2 regions of the Marinobacter sp. NP-4(2019) genome follow, and region 2 is predicted to be linked to the other one. Evidence: predicted binding sites of a transcription regulator. Region 2 holds the regulator's gene; the other holds the start of a gene.

Region 1 (7,947 bases), 860 kb from region 2:
TCAGGCGACGGGTGTCGATATCTGCAATGCCCACGATGTTGTTTGCCCGCAGGTACTCGTCGAGGCTGCCGCTGCTGCGCCAGTTGCTCGCGATCAGGGGCAGGTCGCGGATGATCAGGCCGGCGGCCTGAACGCGGTCCGACTCCACGTCTTCTTCGTTCACACCGGTGTTGCCGATGTGCGGGTAGGTCAGTGTGACAATCTGGCGGGAGTAGGACGGATCGGTCAGGATTTCCTGGTAACCGGTCATGGCGGTGTTGAACACCACTTCGCCGCTGGTCTCTCCCTCAGCGCCAATGGCGGTGCCGTAAAACAGGCTTCCGTCTGCGAGTGCAAGGATTGCAGGTGTACTCAAGGCTTGTATCCTCATCGAGTGGCGTATCAGTTCGTCACGAACAGGAACGCAAGCGCAAATTCAGGTTGCAAAAAAGCGAGACAGAGTCTTAACCCGGTCCCGCTTTTTTAAAAACTTGTTCAAAGGTACGCTTGGTGCAGTCAAACCGCCTTATTGTAAAAAATTTGGCGCTTTGTGTCCATCTGAAATCCGCCTCTTGACGGAAAACCCGGGAGCACGGCGTAGACACCAACGGGCGCCCCGCAGGAACACCGGCAGGCGCTTGGGATTCTTCTCCCGGAAAACGCTACAAGCACATCCATGTGCGCTTGATCTCCGGCCATCCACGGCCTCCGACATTTCCGGGAGAAGAATCCCAACCCCCTGCCTCCGAGTTATATGAAGCAGAGGGAGCCCCCACCCGGGCAGGATCAGCCGCGCCAGGTGACGTAGGTCGGATTAGAGGCGCAGCCTCGTAATCCGACACACCATTCTCACTTCAACCCCAGAACATCCTGCATATCATAAAGCCCCGCCGGCTTGCCCTGCAGCCAAAGCGCCGCCCGCATGGCACCCTTGGCAAACGTCATGCGACTGCTCGCCTTGTGGGTCACTTCGATACGCTCGCCTTCGGTAGCGAACAACACGGTGTGATCACCCACCACATCACCGGCGCGAATGGTTTCAAAACCGATTTCCTTGCGGGTGCGCTCGCCGGTGAAGCCTTCGCGGCCGTAGACGGCGCATTCTTTCAGGTCGCGACCGAGGGCATCGGCAACCACTTCGCCCATGCGCAACGCCGTGCCTGAAGGCGCGTCTTTCTTGTGGCGGTGGTGGGCTTCGATGATTTCCACGTCGTAGTCGTCGCCCAGGGTCGCCGCTGCGGTGCGCAGCAGGTTGAGGACGACGTTGACGCCAACGCTCATGTTGGGCGCAAACACTACGGGGGTGGATTCAGCAACCACAGCCAACTGCTCTTTTTCGGCGTCGGTCATGCCGGTAGTGCCGATGATGATCATTTTGCCGTTGGCTTTGCAGAACTCGGCATTTTCCAAGGTCAGGTCCGGAAACGTGAAGTCGACAAGCACATCAAAATCGTCCTTCACGTCTTCCAGGCTGCCGGCCATGGTGACGCCGGTTTTGCCGATACCACTCAGCTCGCCGGCATCCGCGCCAATCAGCGAACTGCCCGGCTCGACCACGGCAGCGCCGAGCTCAAGACCTTCGGTGCCGTCGACGGCTTCGATCAGGACTTTACCCATGCGCCCGGCGGCGCCGATGATTGCTACCCTCATATCACCTGTCCTCAGAATTTCATTTCATCAAAGAAACTTTTCACACCCTCAAACCAGGAGGTTTTCTTCGGAGCATGATGAGTGCCGTTGCCGCCATCCAGTGTTTGCTGGAATTCTTCCAGCAGCTCTTTCTGACGCTTGGTCAGGTTGACCGGCGTTTCCACGATCACACGGCAGAGCAGATCCCCTGACGGGCCGCCGCGAACCGGGCTGACACCCTTGTTACGCAGACGGAAAAGCTTTCCGGTCTGGGTTTCCGGCGGAATCTTCAACTTCACACGGCCATCCAGCGTTGGCACTTCGAGCTCACCACCGAGGGTAGCATCCACGATGCTGATGGGCACTTCGCAATACAGGTTGCGGCCATCGCGGGTGAAGATGGAATGCTCGCGAACGGCAATCTGTACATACAGGTCACCGGGAGGACCGCCATCCACGCCCATCTCCCCTTCACCGGAAAGACGGATACGGTCGCCGGTATCCACGCCGGGCGGCACTTTGACGGAGAGAGTCTTCTCTTCCTGGACCCTGCCCTGGCCATGACAGGCCTGGCAGGGATTCTTGATGACCTGACCGGAACCACGACAGGTCGGACAGGCCTGCTGCACCGTAAAGAAGCCCTGCTGCATGCGGACCTGCCCCATACCCTTACAGGTACCACAGGTTTCCGGGCGGGAGCCTTTTTCCGCACCACTGCCGTCACAGACTTCGCACTCCCGGTGACCAGGGATACGGATCTGAACAGTCTTGCCTTTTACGGCTTCTTCCAGATCCAGCTCCAGGGTGTAACGCAGGTCGGCGCCACGGGTGTTGCGGCCACGGCCGCCACCACCGAAGATGTCACCGAATACGTCACCGAAGATATCGGAGAAGCTGGCACCGCCACCTCCGAATCCGCCGCCCGCCTGGCCATCAACGCCGGCGTGACCGAACTGGTCATAGGCGGCCCGTTTGGATTGGTCCGCCAGTATTTCGTAGGCTTCGCTGGCCTCTTTGAACTTGTTCTCGGCGTCAGTGTCGTCCGGGTTACGGTCGGGGTGATACTTCATTGCGAGCTTGCGGTAAGCCCGCTTGATTTCCTTCTCGTCCGCATCCCGGGATATCCCGAGAATTTCGTAATAATCGCGCTTGGCCATGCTTTAAAACCCTGTTTTTAAAACGCGGAAAACGCGGGGACTCCCCCGCGTTTTCCAACTGCCTGATGTACGTCAGAAATTACCGCTTGTCGTCGTCTTTGACTTCTTCAAACTCGGCGTCGACTGCGTCGTCAGAAGTCTGGGCCTGGGCACTTTCTTCCCCGCCAGCTTGCTGCGTCTGGTCCGCCTGATCTGCGTACATTTTCTGAGCCAGCTCAGAGGACACTTCGGTCAGCTTCTGGGTCTTGGCCTCAATATCTTCCTTGTTGGAACCGGTCAGCGCTTCTTCCAGCTCCTTGATAGACGCTTCGATGGATTCCTTCTCGCTGTCGCTGACCTTGTCACCGGCATCTTTCAGGGTCTTGCGAACGGCGTGAACCATCGCATCACCCTGGTTACGGACCTGTACCAGCTCCTCGAACTTGCGATCTTCCTCGGCGTTGGCCTCAGCATCGCGTACCATCTTCTCGATTTCATCGTCGTTCAGGCCGGAAGAGGCCTTGATGACGATGGACTGCTCCTTGCCGGTCGCCTTGTCTTTGGCGGAGACGTTCAGGATACCGTTGGCGTCGATATCGAAAGTAACTTCGATTTGCGGTACGCCACGGGGTGCCGGCGGAATATCGGCCAGGTCGAAACGACCCAGGGACTTGTTCTGCGCCGCCTGCTTACGCTCCCCCTGAACCACGTGGATGGTCACCGCGGTCTGGTTGTCATCCGCCGTGGAGAAGGTTTGCGACTTCTTGGTCGGAATGGTGGTGTTCTTGTCGATCAGCGGCGTGGCCACACCACCCATGGTTTCGATACCCAGGGTCAGCGGAGTCACGTCCAGCAGCAGAACGTCTTTCACATCACCGGACAACACGGCGGCCTGGATGGCAGCACCCATGGCAACGGCTTCATCCGGGTTAACATCTTTACGGGCCTCCTTACCGAAGAAGTTCTTCACCTTCTCCTGAACCAGCGGCATACGGGTCTGACCACCGACCAGGATTACTTCGTCGATGTCGCCAACCTTGACACCGGAATCATCCAGCGCAGTGCGGCACGGCGCAATGCTGCGCTCGATCAGCTCTTCCACCAGGGATTCCAGCTTGGCGCGGGTGACCTTCACGTTCATGTGCTTGGGACCGCTGGCATCCGCCGTTACGTACGGCAGGTTGACGTCGGTCTGCTGACTGCTGGACAGCTCGATCTTGGCCTTCTCGGCAGCTTCCTTCAGACGCTGCATCGCCAGCGAGTCGCCACGCAGGTCAATGCCGCTGTCTTTCTTGAACTGATCAGCAAGGTATTCGATCAGCTTCATGTCGAAGTCTTCACCACCGAGGAAGGTGTCGCCGTTGGTGGCCAGCACTTCGAACTGGTGCTCACCGTCGACGTCGGCGATTTCGATGATGGAGATATCGAAGGTACCACCACCCAGATCGTACACAGCCACGGTGCGGTCGCCGCTCTTCTTGTCCAGACCATAAGCCAGGGCAGCAGCGGTCGGCTCATTGATGATCCGCTTGACTTCCAGACCGGCAATCTTGCCGGCGTCCTTGGTGGCCTGACGCTGGCTGTCGTTGAAGTAGGCCGGCACGGTGATGACCGCTTCGGTGACTTTCTCGCCCAGGTAGTCCTCGGCGGTCTTCTTCATCTTCTTGATGACTTCCGCGGACACCTGCGGCGGCGCCATCTTCTCACCCTTCACTTCCACCCAGGCATCACCATTGTCGGCCTTGGTGATCTTGTAGGGCACCATCTTGATATCTTTCTGGACCACGTCGTCTTCGAAACGACGGCCGATCAGACGCTTGATGGCATACAGGGTGTTGTTCGGATTGGTGACCGCCTGACGCTTGGCAGACTGACCTACCAGGGTCTCACCGTCTTCGGTGTACGCAATGATCGACGGGGTGGTGCGATCACCCTCAGCGTTCTCGATAACCTTGACCTTGTCACCATCCATGATGGCAACGCAGGAGTTCGTGGTTCCCAGGTCGATACCAATAATCTTGCTCATTGATTCACTCCAATTCGTTTGTTCGATCCGGTTGCGACATCGCCAATCCGATGCCAGTCAAAACTGTTTCGGGCTGTCAGCCCCGGTCATTCAATCCGGCGCCCGCCTGTTTACTGCCTATATTGGCGCCTTAATTCACTTTTCAAGCCTGTTCATCGATTTTTGGTGCATCCTCGGCCTTGGCCACGACCACCATCGCAGGCCGGACCAGGCGTTCGTTCAGGGTGTACCCCTTTTGCACAACCGCGACGACACTGTTCGGCTCGGCATCCGGCGCCGGCACCATGGACATGGCTTCGTGCAGTTGCGGATCAAACGGTTCGCCAACGGGATTGAGTTGCTCAACGTTGAACTTCTTGAGGCTGTTCATAAACAGGTTCAGCGTCATCTCCACACCTTCACGAATAGACGCCACCAGTTCGCCGGAAGCCTCCTGACCTTCGGTGCTCTCAACCGCCTTCTCGAGGCTGTCCGCCACTGGCAACAGCTCCTTCACAAACTTTTCCAGCGCGAACTTGTGGGCCTTTTCCACATCCAGCTCGGCACGACGACGGACATTCTGCATTTCTGCCTGGGCCCGCAGCATCTGCTCCTGATATTCCTGAACCTGAGCCTGAAGGGCTTCGGTTTCAGAAGGCTCCCCGGCCGAATTACCTTCAGCGTCTCCTGTCGCTTCGGCCTCGGCAGCTTTCAGCTCTTCCTCAACCTGCTCGTTACGATTTTCGTCAGCACTCATGGCTACTCCTGATCATTCATCCGCAGCCGCAAATACGGCCGGTTATACATGTCATCCAGCCTTTATCGGCCAGATCAAAGAGGGTTGCGAACGGATATGGGGCCCCTTGCTCCGGTTTCAACCTCCATGAATGCATTTATCCACAATTTCACACCCGCGAATTTGCAAACAGGCAAAACCCTGTATATATTCACAGTCACTGTATGTAACCACAGTGTTTTTTTTCAGAGCGGAGGTCACCAGCATGCTCACACAGCTCACCGTATCCAACTACGCCATTGCCGAAAGGGTCGAACTTCAGTTCAGCAAGGGCATGACCGCCCTCACCGGGGAAACCGGTGCCGGCAAGTCCATTGTCCTGGACGCCCTGGGGCTGGCCATGGGTGGACGGGCCGATGCGGGTGCCGTACGCCACGGGGCCAAGCGGGCCGACATTACCGCCTCCTTCGATGTGTCCCGCATCGCCGAGGCCCGGGCCTGGCTGGAACAGCACGAGCTGGACGACGAGCATGACTGCATCCTGCGCCGGGTTATCAGCAAGGATGGCCGCTCACGAGCTTATATTAACGGCCAGCCCTGCCCGCTCGCACACCTCAAGGATCTGGGCAGCCTGCTGATGGACATTCACAGCCAGCACCAGCACCAGTCCCTGCTCCGCAAGGAAACCCATCGCAAGCTGCTGGACGAATACGCCGGCGTGGAAGCCCTCGCCGCCGACACCCGCGATGCCTGGAAGACCTGGCACAAAACCCGCCAACGCCTGACCGAACGACAGCAAAACGCCGACGAAGCCGAAGCCCGGTTGCAACTGCTCCGCTATCAGGTAGAAGAGCTGGATCGCATGGCTCTGGAAGAAGGCGAACAGGAAAATCTGGAGCAGGAACAGGAACAACTCAGTCACGCCGACACCGTGCTGCAGAACAGTCAACAGGCCGCTCTGCTGTGCACGGAAGAAGACAACAGCGCCGCAGACCTGGTCCGTCAGGCGCTGCAGCAACTGGAACACCTGCCCACCGAAGTGCCGGCTCTGATGGATACCATCCAGATGCTGAACGAAGCACAGATCCAGATCAGTGAAGCGGGGGACAACCTCCGCCGTTTTGTGGAGGATTACGAGGCCGACCCGGCAAGACTGGCCGAGGTCGAGGAACGCCTGAGCGCGATTTACCAGATGGCTCGCAAACACCGCATCACGCCGGAAGAGCTGCCCGAACTGCACCAGCGCCTCAGCGCCGAACTGGCATCCCTGGATGATGGTGAAGGCAGCGTTGAACAACTGGAGGCCGAGCTGGAATCCCAGCGACACCGCTTTGACGAACTGGCCGGCCAGTTATCGGAAGCCCGCCAGCAGGCGGCCGCCAATCTCGACCAGAGAATTGCCGGCGAACTGGCACAACTCAGCATGCCGGCAGTGCAGTTTGTCACCCACCTGAATCGCACCGACGACGAGCCGGCACCTCATGGCCTTGAAGACGTGGAATTCCTGGTCAGCGCCAACCCGGGCCAGCCCGCCAGACCACTGGCCAAAGTCGCCTCCGGCGGCGAACTGTCACGCATCAGCCTGGCAATCCAGGTGGTGGTCGCACAGACCTCAACCACTCCTACCCTGGTGTTTGATGAAGTAGACGTCGGCATCGGTGGCGGCACGGCAGAAGTGGTCGGGCGATTACTGAGAACCCTGGGCGACGATGGTCAGGTATTGTGCGTCACCCATCTACCGCAGGTTGCAGCCCAATGCCACCAACATCTGTTCGTCAGCAAGTTTACCGAACAGGACGCTACCTTCTCGAAAATTGAAACACTGGATGATCACGGGCGAATCAGCGAAGTGGCAAGAATGCTTGGCGGTGTCGACATGACCGAACACACCATTGCCCATGCCCGCGAGATGTTCACCAAAGGACAGGCGACCCATCACTGAGCGACAGAGCACATTCCCCTCTCGATCCTGAGAGCTATTGGGGCGGATTCACATCCGCCCCTTTTTTTATTCTTTCATTCGGGTATCGCGCTTACGGAAGGAAAGTTACTTGCCAATCGGCTTGACGTAGAGAATCAGGCTGTGATCAATGATCTCATAGCCCCGCTCTTCGGCAATTTTCTTCTGGCGCTCTTCGATGATGGGATCGCAAAACTCAATGACCTCGCCGGTTTGCGTGCAAACCATGTGATCGTGGTGATCATCCCCGGCCATTTCGAACACTGCGTGCCCGCCTTCAAAGTTGTGGCGAAGCACCAGTCCGGCAGCCTCAAACTGGGTCAGAACCCGGTATACGGTCGCCAGCCCCACGTCATCCCCTTGCTCCAGAAGCTTCTTGTACACATCCTCTGCGCTGAGGTGGTGTTCCTCGGAGTTTTCCAGAATGTTGAAAATCTTTACTCTCGGCAGAGTAACTTTCAGACCGACTTTTCGTAATTCGGCGTTTTCAGATGACATGTTA
Region 2 (7,947 bases):
ATTACATCCACCCAGCGCTCGCCATCAAGGGGTTCGCCCAACAGACTGATCGCCGCCGGGTTGGTCTGGGTCACCACACCCTGACTGTCCAGCACGACCACGCCAGCGGGCAAAGCCGTCAGCAGTGTCGACAGACGATCCGCCAGCTTTTCCTTTTCCTCCAGCTCCTGCTGGCGCTGGCGGGACTCCGCCGTTAATTCTCCGGACAACTGGTTCACCCGGGACTCAAGTGTGCGATAGGAATCGGTGATCTGCCGCGACATCTGGTTAAACAGTTCCAGCGCCGATCCCACAGCTTCGTCGTCCTGCTCCGGAAACAGGGCAGTAACCTTGTCGTTAACATCCGCCGCCGCATTGGCCTCTGCCTGTTTTGCGGAAGACTGCACAACAAACTGTAGCTGACTCATAAACTCGTCCCCTGACTCACCCGACCACCGGGTCAAACTCTACGGATGATTTGTTTTCAGGGAGCTAAGCCAGCATCATGCCAACTTAAATTTTTGTTTATATTTCAGCAGGAAAGAAAACTCGCGATATGGGAAACGACGGTTTTACGTCGGCCTGAAATGACTGCGACGCTTCGGGTTACAAACCTTTGACGCCGTTGTTTCTATGCATTTTTTGGTGGTTTGGCTGGGAGTAGAGGGCCAGGGGGTAGGCCTACCCCTCACCGGACTTCAGACGAGCCTGCCTTTCGAATCGCCACACCCGCGGCGGGCCTGCACAAGGTACAAGCCGGGGTGGTGGGGTATGTTTTTAAAAAGCGCCGCTTGTCTGAGCAAAGCGAGTTGTAAGGCGGTTTTTAAAAACATACCCCACCACCCCGGCCTCCCCTGAGTATGACCAAAATAATCAGGAATCCTCGGACTCCTCCTCCCGAAGGCCATACTTGCGAACCTTCTCCACCAGAGTCGTCCGCCGAATCCGCAGCTTCTCCGCAGCCCGGGCAACCACGCCACTGGCTTCGTCCAGAGCCTGCTGGATCAGCTGCTTTTCCAGGTTCGACAGGTAGTCCTTCAGGTCGATACCATTGACCGGCAACAAGGCCGGTGCGTCCAGGCCCACCAGTCCCGGTACGCCCGATGGCATGCCCGAATCCTCGACTGGGCGGTTTTCGTCGTAGTCGTCCACGTAGCGGAACTTCTTGGGCAGTTCCTGGACGCCAATGACGCCATAGGGGTGCATGATCGCCAGGCGTTCCACCAGGTTGGCCAGTTCCCGGACATTGCCCGGCCAGTCGTGCCGGCACAGGCTCATGATGGCTGCGGAATTCAATCGCAGGGAGCCGCGCTTTTCTTTTTCCATGCGTGAGATCAGTTCGTTGATCAACAACGGTATGTCTTCAACGCGCTCCCGCAGTGACGGCATTTCGATGGGGAAAACGTTCAGCCGGTAATAGAGATCTTCCCGGAAATCTCCGGTTTCGATCATGTCCTCGAGGTTCTTGTGGGTGGCGGCAATGACCCGGACGTCGGCGGACAGGGTGCGGTTGCTACCGACCCGTTCAAATGTGCGTTCCTGCAGCACCCGCAGGATTTTCACCTGCATGTTCAGGGGCATGTCGCCGATCTCGTCCAGGAACAGGGTGCCGCCTTCGGCCATTTCAAAGCGCCCGACGCGGGAGGTAATGGCGCCGGTGAAGGCCCCTTTTTCGTGGCCGAACAGTTCGCTCTCCAGCAGTTCTGCCGGGATCGCACCGCAGTTCACCGGTACAAATGGCTTCTCCCGGCGTGCGGAATGGTAGTGCAGGTTTCGTGCAACAACTTCCTTGCCAGTGCCGGATTCGCCGGTAATCAGCACGCTGACTTCCTTATCGGCCACCTGTTGCATCAACTGGCGTACCGCCTGGACTTTCCGGCTGGTGCCGACCAGGCTGCGGAAAAGCTGCAGGCCACGCTGCTGGCCTCGTTCCTTGGAATGGATAAACTGATCACGGTAGATCTGTGCGCGGTAGAGGGAATCCACGAATTTCGTGTAATTCATGGGCCATGACATTCGCGCAATGATGCGTGACAAGTGGTCTTCAGACACGCCCTTCAGGGCCGGGTCGCCCACCATCAGTATGGGCACGCCATTGGTTTTTCGGCACAGCTCGGAAACGAGGTCGGCGATGCCGTTGCCTTCGCCATTCATCACAGCCATTGCGACCGTCGCCAAAGCTTCCTCGTCGCCATCAGCCAGCAGAGCCTTCGCTTCTTCGCCCGCCAGGACCTGCTCTTCACCAACAAATTCCAGAATGGTCACTATGTCGCGGCGGCGAGATTCGTCCTCGCTCAGCACCAGCACCTTGTTATTTTTGGGCATCCACGTAAATCTCTTGGAGGGATTTGTGCGGTATTTAAGACTGTAAGAGCACCGGAGTCAATTTTATGACGCTATCTGGACTCATTTCCTGAAACATTCTGGTACGCACGCGCCGCATTTTTGTTACGGTTCACGCCTTTCAACGCCTGCTCCGCTTCCGTGCGGGCTTCTGTGGCCCCCGCACTGGCCTTGTCACAAAAAGCCTGGAGGCGCTCAAGACGCTCCCTGACCGGCTCAACGGAGAGTTCTCCGGTTTCCAGTCGTGCCATGACCGGAGCAACCGTCGTTTTCACTTGTTGGTTAAGTTCAGACAACCGATCCCAGTTCCTGTCGCTCAATGCCTGAGCGAGGCATTCGATCAACTGGTCCAGGGCCTGGAGGTCGTTCGGGGCCTCTGTCATCAATCATTCTCCTGTGGTCTTTAGCGGCCCCGATCCCGGGCGGCGAGTCGTGCTCGGCTTCCCAACCAGCCGTTACCGACGCGCAGCGCGACGGGCGGCAGCGGCTGTAAACTGGTTGCCACGGAACCCCGGGCTGAAATCGTATGCCGGAAATCCGTCGTCCAGGCCGTCTATGTAATAACGTCTGGATTTCAGATCGTACGTCACCTCCATGGTAGTCCAGAACACCGGCTCACTGTAATAGCTGATGTTGTGGGCCTCGGAAACCCGCCAGAGTTTATCTTCCGCGTCGTATTCCTCGGACGCCAGGATCTGCCAGCTGTCTTCATCCACGTAGAACACGCGATATGACTGATACCCGTTCGCAGAGTGGCCTCGACCACCCACTCCCGGTGCAGTTCGTAACGGGAAAGTTTGTGTTTTCTTGTTAAACCCATAGGTAGCAACACGGGGAGGAAATCCGCTCCTGAAAATGGTAGACTATCGAATTAATCTGAAGCGCACTCTTACTTGATCTCGCTTTGCTCGACCGACACCCGTTTGGCAGGTAACCATGGCATCACAGTGGCATTCACTGGTATCACAAAAGCTGTTTCTGGCCAGGACACTGGTACGGCTGGCAGATAGCGATACTAACGCTGAAGCTGACTCCTACCGGGCATTGCAACGGGAAGCGGCTATTCAGGGTGCCATAGAACTTTCGCTGCGGGCCCGAAAGCTGTTGCTGGTCATGATTGCAAGGCTGTACCAGCAGAAAAACGAAGAACCCGAGTCACTCTCGGCCCTGGCATCCCTGTTGGGAACTGAACTGCCGGAAGTGGCTGAGTTGCTGGCCCTGGAGCACCAGCCAGGGAGCTGGTGGAATCATCTGGATCAACTGGAGACGTCCCAGGGTCGGCCGCCGGCGGCCAGGAAGACCGTCAGTGCGGAGAATATCATTGCGATCTCTGCGGAATCGGGCCCGGATCGATCAACGCCGGCGCTTAATACATTGCTCGACGCGCTCAAACAATTCGCTGACACCCTGGAAGACCGACACAGCGAGTGGTAAATCGCAAGTCACGACAGGGTAGGAATCAACAGAAAGGTTATTTGAATGTCACCATCTTTTTTTGAAATCGTACAGCTGAGTGACGGCGATTACGCCCTGCGTCGTATTGATGACGATGCAGCGCCGCTGGTACGCATTTCGTTTTCTTCAGAAGCTCGCGACATGATGGAAGACCGGGATATGGCCGTCGCCAAGGCGATGATCGCAGCAGGTATCGAGGCGGTCGGAAACGTCACCCATGATATCGACTGGGAAGAGGACGAACTGGAAACCCAGGACGTCCAGCCTTCCTATACGCTCCACTGAAAACACCCTGGCCAGCGCACTATCAGCGCTGGCGCAGCACCACCCCGTGACTGTTTCCCTGGGCGGACGCCTTCTGCAGCGTTTCCAGGGCTTCACGGCTGAGCTTCCGCGTCCACATCACCACCGCATGACAGGTACCGGCACTGAGCGCTCGCTCAGCCAGCTGGCGGGCCGGATAATCCGGGGTGGACCTTAAGACCAGCAGCTCGCCCGCGACAATACCGTGCATCTTTTGCCACTTGCTCACCAAAGCCTGGGGTGGATCAATCCACGCAAGCCAGCGCTTCTCCTGATTTAACTGAGTCAACATCGGCAGCAACAGCTGAAAATTCTCAACCTGACCTTCCGGCAGAATAATCTCGGTCACATTACCGACCACCGGCGCCGTTGCAGGATCAGCTCGCCTGGATCTGGCAGGCCCGGTACGAACAACCGACGTTCCACCCGCGGGCCTTGCGGGAGCCTGGTAGCCCATGGCCGCCTGTGAATAGGCCAGATTCTGGTTAAAGCTGAGTTGTTCCATGATACGCCTCGCCTTCAAGTTGACCGTTCCGGATCAGTGCATATCCGAGCGCCGGATAACACCAACGCCGAGCCCTTCAATAAACAGTTCCTCTTCCCTGAGATCCACTTCGATCGGGGCAAACTCCTCATTTTCCGCAATCAGGTACACAGTGGTGCCCTCCTTACGGAAGCGTTTGACTGTCACTTCCTCCCCGACGCGGGCCACCACCACCTGACCGTTGTGAACATCCTGAGTGCGATGGACCGCCAGCAGGTCGCCGTCGAGGATACCGATATCCTTCATGCTCATTCCGCGTACCCGCAACAGATAGTCTGCAGACGGGGAGAAAAAGTCCGGTTTCAGGGTACAGTGATCCTCAATATGCTCCTGGGCCAGGATCGGACTGCCTGCCGCAACCTGACCAACCACTGGCAAACCGAGATCTTCTTCAACCTCCGGCAGACGGATACCCCGGCTCGCGCCCGGCACCATTTCAATGGCCCCCTTGCGGGCCAGTGCCCGGAGATGTTCCTCCGCGGCGTTGGCGGAACGGAATCCAAGCTCCGCTGCAATTTCCGCCCGGGTCGGTGGGTACCCCGTTTCATCCACGTAACGCCGAATGATATCCAGTACCTGGGTTTGCCTTGCTGTCAGCTTCATGCGGTTGCCCCGTTAATCCTGTTTTTATATACAGTGATTTGACTATATACAGTGTTTTATCCAGTGTAAAGACCACTTCCTGTATTTTTTGTCAGATTGCGTCAGAATGCACTGAGTACGGTCTGTGATATGGTAAGTCCAACCCATTGAGGAGGCACAGGAATGAGCGAATCCAAGGCATGCAGGATGCCAGATATCCTCAGGACCGACACCGGTGAGGAGCGCCGCGTCGGAGTTGAAATAGAGCTGTCGGGCCTGAGTTACAGTGCCCTGGTAACACTGACGGAACAGCTGTTGTCGGGGCAGTCCCGTGAAACCTCCCGCTATGTGGCGGATCTGGAGACCGATCTCGGACACTTCACCATCGAGCTGGATTCAGCCCCGATCAAGGACCTCGATCTGAAGGGAGAAACGGTCCCGGAATCCATGCGGGAACTCGGAGGCCAGGCAATGGAAGTGATTGACGCCGCCGCCGAGAAGATTGTCCCCCTGGAGATCATCAGCCCGCCCTTGCCTTTCTCGTCCTTGGAACGCATTGAAGTCCTCTGCGATGAACTCCGCAAAGCGGGCGCCCTTGGCAGCCGCGAAGCGCTCTACTATGCATTCGGACTGCAGCTCAATCCCGAGCTGCCCGACCTCAGGGCGGACACCCTGGTTCGCTATCTGCAGGCTTTCGCGGTGCTGTATGACTGGCTGAAGTCGCGGCACCAGATCGATATCAGCCGCAAATTCACCAGTTATATCGAGCCGTGGAGCAGCACTTACATCGACCTGCTGGTAGCCGATGACTACGCGCCGGATACGGAACAGCTGATGCGGGACTACCTGAAGCACAACCCCACCCGCAACAAGGCCCTGGACCTTTTACCGCTGTTTGCCCACCTGGATAAGACCGTATTGGCGGAATACGTGGTGGATGAACGCATCAAGAGCCGGCCCACCCTGCACTACCGTCTGCCGGATTGCGACATCGACAATCCCGGGTGGCACTTCTCTTCGGTCTGGAACGACTGGGTCGTGCTGGAACAGCTTGCCAATAACGCCGGTGATCTGGCGGAGCTGAGGGAACAGTTCCGTATGAGCCGCAAGCTAAGCCTTCGCAATCTCACTCTGAGCTGGCTTGATACCTGTGAGCAGTGGTTGCGTAACAGGCACTATGTCTGACACCAGCCCTCAGTTGCCCGAACACCCGGGGCTGACCATCGGTATCAGTGGCCCCGCCCGACGCAGCACGGCACACCGGTTGATCAGCCTTGCGTTACGCATCCATGGTGCAAGAACGCACTATATCCGCCCCGGCGCCAGGGTGGACGTGGCGTTGCTTGACGGACTGGTACTGTCGGGAGGCACTCACGTTCATCCGGAACTCTACGGTCAGCAACCGACCGTCACCGCCCGCTACGACCGCCGGCGAGATCAGACTGACCAACGGTTGCTGAGCCGGGCCGAACAACTGAAGATTCCGGTTCTGGGCATTTGCCGGGGAGCCCAGTTTATCAATGTGTTCCACGGAGGCTCCCTGTGTCAGAACGTCACCCCCCTGCGGGTCCATACCCGCCACCGCCCGCTGCTTCTGCCCATGCAGACCGTGCGGCTGGTGAGGAACACCCGTCTCGGTCGCCTCATGCACAGCACCATCATTGGCGCGAACCGTATTCACAGCCAGGCAATCAAACGCCTTGGACGCAACCTGAGAGTGGTCGCACTGGACAACGACCAGTTTGTACAGGCCATCGAGAACACCGGTGACCACTGGTTGATGGGGGTCCAGTGGCACCCGGAATACCTGCTGTACCATGGCGGACATCGCCGTATCTTCAGCCACTTTGTCCATGCCGCCCGGGCCCGCAAGCTGGTGCGACTGGAAGAGGCGGAAGCCAACGACCCGACAACCACCCCATAGCGTTGTAAATAGCACTGCCAACCAGAACGGAGATCTGACCATGCCAAACGCGATAAAAAAACACCTGCTAGCCGGCCTTGCCGCAACCCTGATTCCACTGGCGGCCCAGGCCGGCGAAGTCAGCCTGAGCGGCGAAGGCAGCGTCAAGTACACGCCTGACAGCGCCCGCCTGCAATTTACGGCCAGTGCCGAACACAATCTGCCCGCCCGGGCCTCAGAGAAGGTCAATGACATGATGGCCCAGTGGCGTGACAGCATCAGCGCTTACCGCGACCGGCTCAACGACTACAGTGACGCCAACGTCAATCTTTACACTCGCACACTGCCGGTTCAGGAGCGAGATCAGGAGCCGCAGAAAATGGCGGTAGCCTCGCAAACCGTGAGCTTCACCATCGACGACCTGTCACTCCTCAACCCTTTGCTGGAACAGGCCCAGAAACTCGGGCTGGACTACCACCTCGGTGCCGGCAGCTTTTACCATTCCGATGAATCCGGACTGCAAAAACAGGCGCTGGCACAGGCGATTGCCGACGCCAAATCCCGCTGTGAGTTTGTTGCCCGTCAGCTGGATCAGTCCTGTGGTGACGTCGTTAATATCAGCGTCAACGGTGGTCACCGCCCCGTGCCCATGATGATGGCGGAAGCCAAATCCAGGGCCGATGTGGTATCCAGTGTTGGCGACCGGGAACTGCAGGCGAGCGTCAGTGCCACGTTCGAGCTCGACTAGAAATCCCGGGTATAGAAGATGTCGAGGGAAGCAGCCAGGCCACTGGCTGCTTCCAGATAAAAGTAGCGACCCAGATCGTAGCGCAGCGCC

What was found. The regulator LexA, encoded in region 2, represses DNA repair genes until DNA is damaged. The targets are predictions, from matches to a motif close to CTGTNTNNNNANACAG.
Region 1: a site for LexA is predicted at 5,687-5,702, ahead of recN (DNA repair protein RecN). Genes of this name have one in related genera too.

The regions. Positions count from the first base shown of each region.
Region 1 is NZ_CP034142.1:3,775,511-3,783,457, forward strand. Features, by position in the region: gene carA (glutamine-hydrolyzing carbamoyl-phosphate synthase small subunit) at 1-355, opposite strand, end outside; gene dapB (4-hydroxy-tetrahydrodipicolinate reductase) at 829-1,629, opposite strand; gene dnaJ (molecular chaperone DnaJ) at 1,641-2,765, opposite strand; gene dnaK (molecular chaperone DnaK) at 2,845-4,770, opposite strand; gene grpE (nucleotide exchange factor GrpE) at 4,913-5,506, opposite strand; gene recN (DNA repair protein RecN) at 5,751-7,427, shown strand; gene fur (ferric iron uptake transcriptional regulator) at 7,533-7,943, opposite strand.
Region 2 is NZ_CP034142.1:2,918,844-2,926,790, forward strand. Features, by position in the region: gene EHN06_RS13300 (sensor histidine kinase) at 1-407, opposite strand, end outside; gene EHN06_RS13305 (sigma-54 dependent transcriptional regulator) at 853-2,304, opposite strand; gene EHN06_RS13310 (SOS cell division inhibitor) at 2,376-2,705, opposite strand; partial or broken gene EHN06_RS13315 (DUF1329 domain-containing protein) at 2,778-3,142, opposite strand; gene EHN06_RS13320 (DUF6586 family protein) at 3,259-3,756, shown strand; gene EHN06_RS13325 (hypothetical protein) at 3,802-4,062, shown strand; gene EHN06_RS13330 (cell division inhibitor SulA) at 4,085-4,585, opposite strand; gene lexA (transcriptional repressor LexA) at 4,619-5,227, opposite strand; gene EHN06_RS13340 (amidoligase family protein) at 5,390-6,391, shown strand; gene EHN06_RS13345 (gamma-glutamyl-gamma-aminobutyrate hydrolase family protein) at 6,384-7,130, shown strand; gene EHN06_RS13350 (SIMPL domain-containing protein) at 7,171-7,857, shown strand; gene EHN06_RS13355 (translocation/assembly module TamB domain-containing protein) at 7,854-7,947, opposite strand, start outside.